One region of the Clostridium malenominatum genome, then DNA from elsewhere that is predicted to be linked to it. Evidence: riboswitches for the same ligand, from Rfam matches in the RefSeq annotation. Region 1 holds a riboswitch; the other holds the start of a gene.
What was found. Region 1 has a riboswitch for cyclic di-AMP ahead of ABDZ69_RS02900 (C40 family peptidase). Riboswitches for the same ligand answer to the same signal wherever they lie in the genome.

Region 1 (7,981 bases):
CTATGATGAGAGCAATCAAAAAGGGCGCTGGAGAATTAGAAAACGTAAATTATGAAGAAATAACTTATGAAGGATATGGTCCTTTTGGAGTTGCAGTAATAGTAGCTGCTTTAACTGATAATAAAAATAGAACAGCAGGTAATGTAAGACCAGCTTTCACAAAATTCGGTGGAAACCTTGGAGCTAATGGTTGTGTAGGATGGATGTTCCAACAAAAAGGACAAATAGTAATTGAAAGAAAAGAAGATATGGATGAAGAAGAAATAATGATGGCAGCAATAGAAGCTGGAGCAGAAGACTTTCAACCATCAGAAGAAGTATTTGAAATAATAACTTCCGTTGAAGATTTTGGAGGGGTAAGAGAAACTTTAGAGGGAATGGGCTTTGAGTTCTTATCAGCGGAGTTTACAATGATTCCAGATACTACAGTTAGTCTTTCTATGGAAGAATCTGAAACTATACAAAAACTTATAGATAAACTAGAAGATGATGATGATGTTCAAAACGTTTGGCATAATGGAGAATTCCCAGAAGAATTCGAAGGGTAAGAAGTTCCTCAATGAGGAATTTCTTTTTTTTATTTAAAATTATTAAATAAAAAGGAATTTATTTATTTTTGTAGAATAAAAATAAATAAGGAATGAGGTGAAGCTATGTTAGACTTAAATGTACAGTGGCAGAATATAAAAGTTGTGAATATTCAAAAAAATGACGTAGATGATATAAAAAAATGGCTTTATAAACAGAGTGAATTTGCGGAAGAAAGTGTATATCCCATAGAAGTAAGCGAATTGTACGATAGATTTTTAGAATATTATATAAGTGAAAATGAATTTTTTAGTAAAATACAGTTTGAAAACAAGACCATAGGTATACTGAAAGGAAGAGTGGAATTTAAAAACCCCTCAGAGGCCTGGATATGGTGTTTAATGATAGATTATGAATATAGAGGAAAAGGTATTGGAAGTAGAGTAATTGATGAGGTTAATAGTTATTTAAATAGAGAATATAATATAGAGTATTTTTATACAACAGTTATGAGAGATAGTTTCAGAACCATAGAATTTCTTAAAAAAAACGGATACAAAATTAAAAGAGTTTCTAAAAATTATTATGACATAAATGGCAAACAAATGGATATGCTCATTTTAAAAAAATAATTTGGAGGGGATTTGAGTGGACAAGAATCTTTTATGGTATTTAGAGAAGAAAGTTCAAAGGACTATTGAAGGATTAAAGAAAAATAATATGGAAGGATATTATGTTAAAGATGAAGTAGAGTTAAAAGAAAAGTTAAAGGAATTGTTAAAACAAAATTCAACAGTTACAGTTGGTGGCTCAATGACTTTGTTTGAAACAGGAGTCATTGATTACTTAAGAAGTGGAGAATATAATTTTTTAGATAGATATGATGAGGAATTATCTCCAGCGGACCTAAAGAAACTATATAGGGATGCTATTTCAGCAGATACCTATATTTGTAGTACAAATGCTTTGACTGAATCAGGTGAGCTATATAACATTGATGGGAGAGGCAATAGAGTGGCAGCAATGATGTTTGGTCCTGATCAAGTAATTATAATAGCAGGAGTTAATAAGATAGTAAAAAATCTAGAGGAAGCAGAAACTAGAATTAAAACATTAGCTGCTCCTGTGAATGCAAGAAGACTTAATAAAAACACCACTTGCGCTAAGTTAGGATATTGTGCTGAATGCACTACAGACGAAAGAATATGCAGTGCCTATGTAGTTTTAAAAAGACAGCTAATTAAAGGAAGAATAAAAGTAATAATTGTTGGTAAAGAATTAGGGTATTAATTATAAGGGTATTAAGTGTACTGCTTAATACCCTCTTTTATGAAAATACATTGTTATACGATTAAAATACATAAAAGTTCTATAAATAAATAGATAATTCTTAAAAATTTCTTAAATATTGTTGACTTTATATTACAATTTCAATTATAATGGAAGAGGTGCTGAATCTTAAGATTATCTTAAGTACGGAGGAACCAGTTAAAAAGGGGTTAATCTTAGCAATATATTAATACTGCTAAGTAGGGTAACCTTTGCCCGAACCCGTCAGCTAACTTCGGAGGCAGGAAAGGTGGAAGAAAATGAATTTTTCAAGACAAAAGTTAAGTTCAATTGCAGTGTTTTTTCTATTATTTCTAGGATTGACAATAATAAGAGTAGATTTTGTAAAAGCAGATGCAACTATTGATTTAAACAGCAAAGGAATGGCAGTAAGATCAGCTACAGTGAAAACAGACAAAGTTATAATAGTTCCAAAGAAAAATGATGAGTCAAAGGGCTCTAATTCGGCGTCAGGAATGTCGGTTTCATACAGTAGAGGTGGAAGTGGAAGAAGTGATGTTGTGTCCTATGCCTATAATTTTTTAGGTAGACCCTATGTATGGGGAGCAGCAGGACCAAAAGCTTTCGACTGTTCAGGTTTCACTCAGTATGTTTACGCTGCATTTGGAGTAGGAATGGGTCACTATACAGGAACACAGTTCGGAGTTGGACAATCGGTTAAGAAAAGTGAATTGTTAGCAGGTGACTTAGTGTTTTTTAATACATATGGTAGTATATCCCATGTTGGTATATACATAGGGGGAGGACAATTTATTCATGCCTCTTCAGGAAGTGGAAAAGTTACCATAAGTGATCTTTCAGGAAGTTATTATGTTTCTAGATATGCAGGTGCTAGAAGAATACTTAGATAATTATTTGCCCCACAAATTATGTGGGGTTTATTTTTTAGTGTCATAAAAATCCCAAGTTATAAATATTATTTATAGAGATAATATTTTAAAACGGGGTGATGAAAATAAGATACACTAGATATGATATAAAAAGAAAAAAGAAAAACAAAGCTATTTCTTTTATTATTACGTTTATATTCATGATTTCATTAGTCTTCGCGGGAGGAGTTATTCTAAAAAATATAAAAGATAAGACTTCTACCACTGAAAAAGAAAATAAAATAGGAATTAATGATGATAAAAAGGATAAGGAAGTAGTTTTTACAAAGGGTGAGATTGTCAAATATGCTGCCGTTCAAGGCGGTATGTTCAAGAATGAAGAGTATGCAAAGGAAAATAAAAATAAATTAGTACCCTTTGGAAGTCCCTTTGTAGTAACGGAAGGGGAATTTAAAAGAGTAATTCTAGGAGTATATGGTGAGGAAGAAAGTAAAAAGATTATTGAAGAATTAGCAAAGGAAAAAATAGAGAGTTCTAGATTAATACTTCAAATAACATATAACGAGGCTTCTGATTTTCAAAGAGCTCAAATAGTAAATGCATATTTGCAGATATTAAGTAAATTAGGTGAAAAAAATGTTAAGTCTATACAAACAAAAGAGCTGAAGGCATGGGTTGCTTCATTGAATGGAATAGATAAGTCAGGCAAAAACATAGAAAAGTTAAATGAAATAAAAAATAAAGTACAATCTCTTCCAGAACAAATATATAAGGAGAATCTAGAAGAAAATTATATATTTCTATACAATTATTTGAATAAAGTAGATTAAAAGTAGACAGCCTATTGCTCATAAATTTGAGTGAAATGGCTGTTTTAATTTGCAAAAAAATTATTAACAATGTAGTATACATACTTGTTAATGAATTATATAAATGATAAACTATATAAGGTAAATGATATATTTTTTTATAATTTGGCAATAATAACTAAAAACTGATATAGGAAGTGGAAAAATGAGAATTATTTTAGCATCAGCTTCAGAAAGAAGAAAAGAGTTATTAAATAGAATACTATCAGACTTTGAGGTTATAGTAAGCCAATTCGATGAAGACTTAGTACCTTATGATGGAAATACTTCTTCTTATGTAGAGAAACTTGCAAAAGGAAAATGCATGAATGTAGCACATAGTACAGAAGAATATGATACTGTAATTATTGCATGTGATACAGTAGTGTCATTAAAGGACAAAGTTTTAGGAAAACCAAAAAACAAAGAAGAAGCTTTTCAAATGCTTAGAGAATTAAGTGGAAATGTTCATCATGTTTATTCAGGTCTTTGCGTTTATAATAAAAAAAATAACTCTATCATTACTAAAAGTGTATGTACGGAAGTTAAATTCTCTTCCCTTTCCGATGAACTAATAGAAAAATACATAGAAAGTGAAGAACCTTTCGATAAAGCAGGAGCCTATGGAATTCAAGGCTTTGCAGGAATATTTGTAGAAGAAATTAATGGGTGTTACTACAATGTGGTAGGGCTTCCCATAAATACTTTGTATTTCGTTTTAAAGGAGATGGGGGTAAATCTTTAAAAGGGAGTAGTTGAATGAAAGAGAACTTGAAATTAAAAGATTTACCAAAGAACGAAAGACCCAGGGAAAGGCTTTTAAGATATGGAAGCAAAAGTCTTTCTAATATTGAACTATTAGCAATTTTATTAAGAACTGGTAGTAAGAGTGAAAATATTTTAAATTTATGTGGAAGAATAATAGAAATTTCTGGAGGCTTAAACGGAGTTTTAGAATTATCTAGAGAAGAATTAATGCAAATTAATGGTGTTGGAGAGGCTAAAGTATGTCAACTTTTAGCTCTATCAGAGTTGTTTAAAAGATTTAAGTCTTTTAAGTCGGGAGATAGCTATAAAATAACTAAACCTAATGATGCGGCTTATTTAGTTATGGAAGAAATGAGATATTTAAAGCAAGAATATATTAAATTAATTATGTTAAACACGAAAAATGCTGTTATTAAAATTAAGGATATATTTATAGGAAGTCTCAATAGCTCTATTCTTCATCCAAGAGAAATATTTTCTGAAGCAATAAAAAATAATAGTTCATCAATAATAATTTGTCATAATCATCCTTCTGGTGATCCATTACCAAGTAATGAAGATATTAACATTACCAAGAGAATAAAGGAATGTGGTAAAATTATTGGTATAGACTTATTGGATCATATAATAATTGGAGATGGAGTTTATATAAGTTTAAAAGAAAAAGATATGATGTGATTGAAAGGAGAAATGTTAATGGGAATGTTTGGAATATCTAAAGATATGGGAATAGATTTAGGGACAGCTAATACTTTAATATATGTAAAAGGAAAAGGTGTTGTTTTAAGAGAGCCTTCTGTTGTTGCTATTAATAGTGATACAAAGAGAGTTTTAGCAGTAGGTGAGGAAGCGAAGCAAATGATAGGAAGAACACCTGGAAATATAGTGGCTATAAGACCTTTAAGAGATGGGGTAATTGCGGATTTTGATGTTACTCAGACAATGCTTAAGAAATTTATTGAAAAAGTAAGTGCAAAAAGTGCTTTTACAAGTCCAAGATTAGTAGTGTGTTTCCCGTCTGGAGTTACAGAGGTAGAAAAAAGAGCCATAGAAGCTGCTGCAAAGCAAGCAGGAGCTAGAGAGGTATTGCTTATGGAAGAACCTATGGCAGCGGCAATAGGAGCGGGACTTCCAGTTAATGAGCCTACAGGAAGCATGATAGTTGATATTGGAGGAGGTACTACAGAAGTTGCAATTATTTCCTTAGGGGGAATAGTAACTAGTAAATCCTTAAGAGTTGCAGGAGATGAATTTGACCAAGCAATAATAAGCTACATTAAAAAGAATTTTAATTTAATGGTTGGAGAAAGAACAGCTGAGAATGTAAAAATTCAATTAGGATCAGCGTATGATGTTGGAGAAAACGAAATAATTCAAATAAGAGGTAGAGACTTAATAAGTGGTTTGCCTAAGGTTATAGAGATTTCAGAAAATGAAGTAAGAGAAGCTTTATCAGAACCGATAGCTTCCATTATAGAAGCTATAAAAAGCACCTTAGAAAAAACACCACCAGAACTGGCTTCAGATATTATGGATAAAGGAATAATGCTTGCAGGTGGAGGAGCCTCACTTAAAGGATTAGATATACTTATTAATAAAGAAACCCACATGCCCGTTCACATAGCAGATGCTTCTATAGATTGTGTTGCCATAGGAGCAGGGAAAGCATTAGATACTTTAGACCAATTATTAGGTAGCAAGAGAAAAAGATAAATATGGGCTTTTTAAAAAACAAACTGGCAGTAACTATAATTGTACTGTCAGTTACATTTTTAAGTTTAATTAACTATAGTGCTAAGAAGAACAAGGTGTCTTTTGTGGAAAATGGTGTGGGAACTACTATAAATCCTGTGCAAGGATTTTTCTATAATTTTAATACTAAAATTAAAGGGTTTACTGGTTTTATAACTAACTTTTCTGAGGTTAAAAAAGAAAATGAAGAGTTAAAAAAAAGAAATTTAGAATTAGAAGATAAAGAAAAAGATTATGATGTACTAAAATCGGAAAATGAAAGACTTAGAGAAATGTTGAATTTTAAGAATCAAAATTCTCAATACAATTATATAGGCTGTGATATTATTGGTAAAAGCGGAGGAACATTTCTAGAAGAATTAATTATTAATAAAGGTAGAAAAGATGGAGTTGAAAAACAAATGGTGGTTCTCACAAAGGATGGACTAGTTGGTCAAGTGGCTTCCATAGGAGATAATTGGGCAATAATTCAAACCTTGTCTAGTGAGAATATAGCGGTTACAGGCATAGTACAAAGATCTAGGGAGAGCGTAGGAGTAGTTAAGGGATATAAGGATAGTAGGAATAAAAAACTAGCTAAACTTTATTATCTACCATTAGACTCTGATATTAAAGTTGGGGATTCCATATTGACATCAGGAAGTACTCTATATCCAAAAGGCATTAAAATAGGGAATGTTGTAGATGTGGAAGAAGATAAAGGTAAGGTTATGAAAAATGCTCTTATACAACCTTTTGTTGATTTTTCTAAATTAGAAGAGGTTTTTATAGTAATTCCTAAAAATAAATTAGATATAAAGTATTAGGTGATTGACATGAAAAAGATAGCAACATTATTTTTTATAACACTTATTCTTTTTATTGCAGACAATTCAATAATCCCTTTTTTATCTATTGGCGGGTATATTCCTAGTCTTGTTTTTGTATTTGTTATAAATTACTCAATTATAAATGGAAGTCATGAAGGCTTATGGCTTGGTGCTTATGCAGGTTTATTACAGGATGTTTATTTTAATAATGTTTTAGGAGTAAATGCTTTTGCCAATATGATTTGTTGTGTTATAGCAGGGTATATTGGTATAAATATATTTAAGGAAAAAATTTTAATTCCAGTGGTATCCACTTTTCTTTTAAGTATATTTAAAGGATTAATTCTATTTATATTATTATATATTGTTAAAGTAAATACTTCATTGAGAAGTATCTTAGTTAATTCTTTATATAATATGCTTTTGTCTATTGTAGCATATAGATTTATATTTAAGTTGTGTAGCAAAGATTTTATGGAGAAAAGATGGAAATTTTAAAGGAATGGTGAAGTATGAAAGATAAAAAAACAAAGTTTAATAGATTTACAGCCTTCTTTCTTATAATAGCTGTAATATACTCCATTCTGGTTACAAAATTGGGAATACTTCAAATAAAAAACACCGAATATTATAAGGAAAGGGCAAATGCTACGGCTATAACAGAAGTTCCTGATTCAGCTCCTAGAGGACCTATAATAGATAAGAAAGGTTCCCTATTAGCTACGAATATTCAAAGTTATATATTGGTATATAACGAAACTAGTGATAATAAAAAGTACTTTTTTGAAACTATGGATAAGGTGTTTAAACTTTTAGATGAAAATGGTGAAAAAATTCAAGATGATTTTGAACTGAAAATTAATCCTTTTAGATTTGAATTTAAAACAAATGATGCAGATGCAAGAAAAATATTAGAAGTTAGATTTAAGAGAGATAGAGGATTAAACGAAGCTATTGAGAAAAAGTTATTTCCAGATAAAAAAGATTCCTTTACTAATGAAGAGATAAAAAGAGTAAATGAAGAATTATTAAAAATTACTCCGGAAGAAACTTATAAATTATTGATAGAAGGATATAAAATTTATCCGAAAGAAGA
Region 2 (7,981 bases), on a different contig from region 1:
CCTTTAATGATTTATTGAATACCACATATTGCAATACTCCATTTCTAGTTTTAACACCTTCTGCCCAAAGATTAGCCACTTCATCAGGGCTAGCTGGGGTAAAAAGTGTTGCAAATTCTTCAAACATTTCACATCTAGCTTCCAATTGCATCTTATCTGTAGGGTACAATCGAATTCTATTTTCATCTTTATCATAAAACACATCTATCCCTAAATTCCACCTTAAAGCTTCTTCATTAACATAAACAGTATTATCTTTTACAAAAAAATCACCACTATTAGGAATTTCTTTCTCCATTATAAAAACTTTAGGAAGGTTCATACCATACACTATGCTACTTAATCCAATAATTAATAAAAATGCAAAGAATAATATTTTCTTCTTCAATTTAAATCACCTCATTAATACATTTATTTTATTGTGTGTAATATAAGAGAGAGATAATCTGTAAAAGATTATTAACATTGGAAATTTCATGTTAAGATAATAATACTTTTAACGAGAATAAGATAAAGAGTAAATTTATGGAGGATTTTAGGTATGAACATATCTTCAATAGCAGGAAAAAACTTTAAAGATTTTGCTAGAGAAACTAAATTTGTAAATAACGAAGTTAAGCTTTTACAAAAGGAGAAAATGAGAATACAAGAACAAATACAAAAGATAAATGAGGAAAAAGGAAATGATAAATCCAAGGACGAGATAATTAAATCTTTAAAAGAAGAGATAGAAAATATAAATAAGCTTATTCAACAAAAGCAAATGGAAAAGATTCAAAAGATTAACGATAAAAAAAATAAAGAGGCAAGTAATAGTTCTAAGGAAGATGATGCTTGTTGTAAGGAAATGAAGCAATTCGCTGAATTTGGCACAAATTATAAAAAAATTAAGTCTATTAATAAAGTGAAAACTAAAATTCAAGGAGAATCTCGTATATTAAAAAAGGAAGCAGAACTAGATAAAGGCAGAGGTAAAGTTGAAATAGCTAAAGCAAAAGAGGAAAAAGCTGATAAACTTGATAATATGGCTAATGCTATCAATAAAAAAATTAAAGAAATAACTGAAAAGATTACCAAACCTACTGAAAAAGATGTTAAGGATGAAGAAAATTCTATTGTAGAAAAAAACAATGAAGCCACATCGCCTAAAGAAATTGATGCTTTAGCTTAAATTAAAATGCACTACATTTATTTTAATATGTAGTGTATTTTTAAATTATTATATTTTACAGAAAATTGATAAAAATTATTGACCATTACCTAAGGTTATAGGGTAAAATGATTATTATAGATGGTATTTTAAATGAGAGAGGGGTAATAGGATGAGAAAAAATAAATTGCCAATGTACATAGTAGATTCATTTACAAATATTTCATTTGGAGGGAATCCAGCAGGAGTATGTATACTGAAGGAAAAGATTGATGATGAAAGCATGGCGCTTATAGCTAGGGAAATAAATTTATCTGAAACGGCTTTTCTAGTAGTAACAGAAGAGGATATAAAAAATAAAAACAATAAATTAAGCCTAAGATGGTTTACGCCAAAGGTTGAAGTATCCATGTGTGGTCACGGTACTTTAGCTACGGCAAAGGTTTTATTTGAAGATCTAGGGTTTGAAGGAGAAGAAATTCATTTTAGTACCCAAAGCGGAGTTTTAGTAGCTAAAAAAGATAAAGATGGAATTATTTTAGATTTCCCTATGGATGAATATGAAACTGTAGAAGCGCCTAAGGAATTATTAAAAGCTATGGGAATCAACAGTTATAAAGAAGCAGTTTACGGAAAAAATACAAAGAAATTAGTTATAGAAGTAGAAAAGGAAGAGGAAATCATAAATCTAAAGCCAAACTTTGAAGGCATGAAAAATTTAAGTTTTGCTCTTGATATTAAAGGGATAGGGGTTACTACTGAGGGAGAGAAATATGATTTTGTAACAAGATATTTTAATCCTTGGGCAGGAATAAATGAAGATCCAGTAACAGGAACTGTGCATACAATACTTGGGAGATACTGGGGAGATAAATTAGGGAGAAAAGAATTTAGAGCATATCAAGCCTCAGAAAGAGGAGGAGAAATTGTCATAAAGCTTCTTCAAAATGGACGTATGGAAATGATAGGTGAAGGAGTTATAGTTTTAAAAGGTGAAATTTTTTATTAGGAGGATGGAAAAATGTTTAAAGAAGTAAGAAGACAAGATAGAATTTTAGAAGAAAAAGATGCCATGGAGATATTAAAAAATGGGGAATATGGAGTATTATCTATGGTTGGAGAAAATGGATACGGATATGGAGTACCAATGAGCTACACATTAGTTGATAACTCAATTTATTTTCATTGCGCAGTTGAAGGTTTTAAATTAGATAGTATACAAAAAAACAATAATGTTTCCTTTTGTGTTGTGGGTAAAACTCAACTTCTTCCAGAAAAATTTAGCACTAAATACGAATCTTCTTTAGTTTTTGGTAAGGCTTATGAAGTTATAGAAGAAGAAAAGGAGAAGGCTTTATTATCTATAATAGAAAAATATTCTCCAGAATATTTAGAAGCAGGTGCTGAGTATATAAAAAAAGCTGCTCATAGAACAAAGGTAATAAAAATAGTCATAGAAAAGGTTACAGGGAAAACTAGAAAATAGGAAGGATAATATGTTTAAGCAAAATAGTATAGAAATTAATAATGAAAAATATATTATAAGAAACTTAAATATAAAAGACAAGAATATAATACAAAAATTATGTGAAGATTGTACTGACTATTATAATATTGTTTCAGGAGAAGAACCTAAAGAAGATACTTGGAAAGAAATTTTAGAGGATTTACCTCCAAATAAAACCTATGAAGAAAAGTATGTTTTAGGAATATTTAAAGATAAAAATTTAGTTGCTATAGTGGATTTAGTACGTGATTATCCAGACAAAGGTGAATGGATTTTGGGATTACTACTTATACATCCTATGGAAAGAAGAAAAGGATTAGGGGAAAAAATAAACGGATTAATAAGTAATATGGTTAAAGATAACAAAGGGACTAAATTAAGAATTGGAGTAGTAGAGGACAATAGTAAGGCGTTAAATTTTTGGAGGAATATAGGATATTTAGAAGTTAAAAGGGTAAATTTAACTATTGGAAATAAAGAAAATATAGTAATAGTAATGAATCATTCCGTGGTTTAATTAATATTTTGGAGGGGAAAATGAAAAAATTAAGTAAGCTTATTGCTATAATAATATCTATTCTAGCAATAATTACATTCCTTTTAATTCTACCCACACTTAAATTAAAGACCAATGCTATGAAAACTAAGGAAAGCCAGCATTTTAATTTTTATTATGAAGAAAAAGATAAAAAGGCTATAGAAGATATTGAAAAGGCCTTGGAGAACATGTATAAAAGTATAAATGAAAGCATGGATTTTACAAATAGGAGTAAATCTAAGGTTTACATATATGGTGATTTAAAAACCCTTCATAAAAAGAAGTATGGATATTTAGGCACTATGTTAGGTCCAGATTGGTATATTGGAGATAATATTAAAGATAAAATAATTATAGTATCACCACTAAACCCAGGAACTGAACATAATTATGAAAGTATAGTACAAGCTGCTGTTCATGAATATGTTCACACCGTAGTATATCAAATTAATAAGAAGGCACCTAAGTTCTTAAATGAAGGGTTAGCAGGCTATTTGTCAGGAAATACAAAACCAAATTATAAAATAAATGCTATTCCAACTATTGAAGATACTAAAATAAGTAATCCCATAAAGTTTGGAAATAGTGGAATGTATGGAGCATCCTACACCTATATTCACTTTTTAGAGGAAGAGTATGGCATGGATAAAGTGTTAAGTTTAGTTAAAAACCCTAAAGACTATGAAAAAATATTCGGCGTATCTGAGGATGATATATATAATAATTGGATAGAATTTATAAGGAGAGAATACGCAGAATAGGAGATAGATAAAAATGGAGGGTAAAATTGGTTTTGTTATAATACATGGTTTTGCAGGTGGACTACAAGAAATAGAGCCATTAAATTGTTTTTTAAAAGATAAGGGATATTTAACAGCTTGTCCGGTATTAGATGGGCATACAGGTATGAGAAAAGATTTAAAGAAAACTAACTACGAAGAGTGGATAGCTTCTGCAGAAGAAAGCTTATTAGAACTTAAAAAACAATGCCATAAGATATTTGTAGTAGGCTTTTCTATGGGAGGGCTTATAGGTGTTAACTTAGTCTTAAAGCATAAGGTAGAAGGAATTGCTACGCTATGTGCTCCTATATATTATTGGGATATAAAAAGAGTTTCTTTAAATATAATAGAGGATTTTAAGAAAAGACAATATAAAAATCTTCAAAAATATTTTAATGCAACAGTGAGAATACCTTTGAAAGCCATGGTTAATTTTAGAATACTTCTTGCAAAAACTAAGCCTCTTATAAAAGAAATTAATTGCCCTATATTTGTAGCTCAAGGATTAATTGATGATACAGTGCACCATAGAAGTGGTAAATATATTTATGATAATTCAGCTTCTAAGATGAAAAAACTAAAATACTATAAAAACTCAGATCATATAATTTGTTGTGGAGCTGAAAGAGAAGCTCTTTTTAATGATTTATATGAATTTTCAAAAAAGGTTTTAAATAAAGGAGAAAATTAGATGGATTACAGAAGATTTGGAGATAAATACCTTATAAGATTAGATAAGGGCGAGGAAATAATAGAATCTATTAAAGAAATATGTATGAAAGAAAAAATTAAGCTAGCATCTATAACAGGAATAGGAGCAACTAATGATATTACCATTGGTATATATGAATTAGATAAAAAGTATTACAATAAGCAAAGTTTTCATGAGGATTTTGAGATAACATCTCTTACAGGAAATGTTATTTTATCAGGTGATGAAATAATACCTCACATACATGTAAACATAAGTGATAAAGATTTTAAGGTTAGAGGTGGTCATTTAAATTCAGCTATTATAAGCGTTACTTGTGAAATAGTACTAAATGCAATTGAGGGGGAAGCCAGTAAGTATCTTAATGAAGAAATAGGAATCAAGTTGATTAAATTTTAAATAAGATCTGGGGGAGGGTAATCATGGGTATTTTTGGACCTAGCTTAAAAGAAGTTTGGGCACAGTTAAGTGAGGAAATTAATGGGGATTTTACCGAGGGAGGTATATTTTCCGTCCCTAAAGTTATAGTGAATAAGGACTACTGGGCTATACTTTTAGATACCTACACAGTATCCACAGGTAAAACCTCAGCTACTTACACTAGATTTAGAGCCGCTTTTTTAAAAAATCAGGATATTTATTTTAAAATATATAAAGAAGGCATTTTTAGTGATTTAGCAAAAATGTTAGGGATGCAGGATATAGAGATAGGTATTGAAGACTTTGACAATAACTTTGTCATAAAAGGAAATAATGAAGAATCTATAAAGAATATATTGTCTATCACAGAAGTTAGAAATTTAATACAAGCACAAGATAGAATAAATCTAGAGATAAAAGAAAGTGGAGGATTTCTCGGTCCTAAATATCCAGAAGATGTAGCCATATTAGAATTTACAGGTAGTGGAGTCATAAAGGATATAGAAACTTTAAAAAGTATATTTAAGCTATTTGAAGTTATATTAAATAGAATGGCTGATTTAGAAATAATTCAAAGAAAAAATCCAAATGTGGAATTATAAAAAATTGCAGAGCAATTTTTAAATAGTTTTTAGTGTTTTAGTTAATGTGGAAATTCCTTATAAGGAATTTCATAGAAAAGAAATCCCCCCAAGGGGATTTCCACCACAACTATAAAACTAATTATCTAAAAAACTAAATAAAATTGCCCTGCAATTTTATTTCACGTAAATCATATTACCAATTCGAGCTGTCATAGGTCTAGACCATATCCATTTATTTGTAGCACTATCGTCAAAGTAGTATAAAGCACCCTTGCTTGCGTCTACCCCAGATAAAGCCTCTTTAGCAGCTTTTTTAGAAGTTTCGGTAGCAGGTTTGTTTATCCAACCATTTGAAACAGGGCAAAATTGGTAGTATCCATTGCTTTTTTCATAAATTACAGAAGAAATGGTATTTGGGAACTGTGAACTTTTTACTCTATTTATTACAACAGCTGCTACAGCTACTTGGGCATTATAAGGTTGATCCTGCGCCTCTGCTGTTACAAGTCTTGCTAAAAGATCCAAATCAGCAGCAGTATATTTTATAACTGGATTAACTGCTGAAGTACCTACATTAGAGTTTGTCTTAGGTACATTAAGAACTTGTCCAATATAAAGTGTATCGTTCCATTTATTATTTGCTTTTCTCAAATCATACAAGCTTATACCATATTTTTTAGCGATTAAATATAAGCTATCACCACTTTTTACAGTGTAAGTTTCACAAGGAACTTTTAGTACTTGTCCAGGATAAATATTACTTCCTGCAATATTATTACTTGCCATTAAATTGCTTGATGTGGTATTAAAAACCGTTCCTATCTTGTATAGAGAGTCACCAGAAACTACAGTATAGTTTCCTGCAAATGCTGGACTATATAAGGTTAGTGTTAAACCTAGCGCAGTTAGAAATGTTTTTAAAGATTTTCTTTTCATCATTAATAAACCTCCTCTAAATTGCCTCCCAGGTTAGTTGACGGGTTCGGGTCAGAGGTACCCTACTACAATGTGAGATTCACCCCAAAAGTATCCCCGGTACTTCATAAGAAGATTCGGCGTAGTTTTTATGAACTAGTGCCATTTTAACAAAGGGTTAGGAGACATGTCCATGGTGGAATTTTGGTAACTTAGGTTAATTGTGGTCTATTAGGTGATATAATATTTAGGTAGAATAAGCGGAAAATAGGCAAAAAGGAGAATATAATTATGACAAAGGATAAATGGATAGAAGATATTGAAGAATTAGCCTTAGAACTTCCTAAAAGGCATAAAAATTTATTTTTCTATAAGAAAGAAGAAGAATTTTATGAGGAAATTGAAGGATTAAAAAATAATATAGATAATCACGATAGCTATGAGATTGCAGTAAACTTAGGGAAAATTGTTGCATCCTTTAGAGACGCTCATACCTCCCTTAGTTTGCCAGTAAGGTTATTGTATCCCATGGAACTATACTGGTTTAAGGATGGAATATATGTAACTCATACTCTTGAAGAATATAAAGAAATGCTAAATTGTAGAATAACTCGTATAAATAATATAGAGATAGAAGAGATTATAAATATTTTAAGCGAAATTGTGTCCTATGAAAATCAATGGCTTTTAAAATCTCAACTACCTAAGTTTTTACCTGCAGTAGAAATTTTATATGGCTTAGAAATTATAGATGATTTCGGAAGTTTAGAGCTTACATGTGAAGACAAAAATGGAATAGAGAAAACATTAGAAATTAGCCCTCTATCAATAAAAGAGGTTAGAGAAAAATTAAAATTATCATCCATTGATAAAATCAATCTGACTTTATGTGAAAAAAGCTCAGATAAATATTACTGGTTTGAATACTTAGAGAATTTAAAAACAGTATATTTTAAATATAATGCTTGCAGAAATATGGATGAAATAAATGTCTATGATTTCTGTGACAAATTAATTAAATTCATAGAAGAAAAAAATGTAGAAAAGCTTATTATTGATTTTAGAAATAATTTTGGTGGAGACTCTAGATTATTAGATCCTTTTATTGAGTATGTAAAAAGCTCTAAAACAATAAACAATAAAGGTAATTTATTTGTAATAGTGGGGAGAGAAACCTTTTCTTCAGCATTATTAAATGTATTTTCTTTAAAGGAAAATACAAAGGCTATATTTGTAGGGGAAGGAAGCGGTGGAAAACCAAATTGTTATGGTGAGGTAGAAAGATTTAGTTTAAAAAATTCAGGCCTTACAGTTTGCTATTCAACAAAGTACTATAAAATTATAGAGGATGATGATTTACCATCATTTATTCC

Region 2: linked by a shared signal. The riboswitch ahead of ABDZ69_RS14935 (LysM peptidoglycan-binding domain-containing protein) and the one ahead of ABDZ69_RS02900 (C40 family peptidase) in region 1 are both predicted to bind cyclic di-AMP.

Annotation. Positions count from the first base shown of each region.
Region 1 is NZ_BAAACF010000001.1:580,721-588,701, forward strand. Features, by position in the region: gene ABDZ69_RS02885 (YebC/PmpR family DNA-binding transcriptional regulator) at 1-548, shown strand, start outside; gene ABDZ69_RS02890 (GNAT family N-acetyltransferase) at 654-1,160, shown strand; gene ABDZ69_RS02895 (lactate utilization protein) at 1,177-1,818, shown strand; cyclic di-AMP (ydaO/yuaA leader) riboswitch at 1,968-2,116, shown strand; gene ABDZ69_RS02900 (C40 family peptidase) at 2,118-2,729, shown strand; gene ABDZ69_RS02905 (hypothetical protein) at 2,828-3,538, shown strand; gene ABDZ69_RS02910 (Maf-like protein) at 3,723-4,301, shown strand; gene radC (RadC family protein) at 4,316-5,002, shown strand; gene ABDZ69_RS02920 (rod shape-determining protein) at 5,021-6,037, shown strand; gene mreC (rod shape-determining protein MreC) at 6,040-6,882, shown strand; gene mreD (rod shape-determining protein MreD) at 6,892-7,383, shown strand; gene ABDZ69_RS02935 (penicillin-binding transpeptidase domain-containing protein) at 7,398-7,981, shown strand, end outside.
Region 2 is NZ_BAAACF010000006.1:113,968-121,948, reverse strand. Features, by position in the region: gene ABDZ69_RS14980 (hypothetical protein) at 1-388, opposite strand, end outside; gene ABDZ69_RS14975 (hypothetical protein) at 542-1,171, shown strand; gene ABDZ69_RS14970 (PhzF family phenazine biosynthesis protein) at 1,323-2,159, shown strand; gene ABDZ69_RS14965 (pyridoxamine 5'-phosphate oxidase family protein) at 2,172-2,636, shown strand; gene ABDZ69_RS14960 (GNAT family N-acetyltransferase) at 2,647-3,174, shown strand; gene ABDZ69_RS14955 (hypothetical protein) at 3,195-3,956, shown strand; gene ABDZ69_RS14950 (alpha/beta hydrolase) at 3,970-4,668, shown strand; gene ABDZ69_RS14945 (PPC domain-containing DNA-binding protein) at 4,669-5,088, shown strand; gene ABDZ69_RS14940 (DUF3137 domain-containing protein) at 5,112-5,711, shown strand; gene ABDZ69_RS14935 (LysM peptidoglycan-binding domain-containing protein) at 5,868-6,632, opposite strand; cyclic di-AMP (ydaO/yuaA leader) riboswitch at 6,637-6,761, opposite strand; gene ABDZ69_RS14930 (S41 family peptidase) at 6,900-7,981, shown strand, end outside.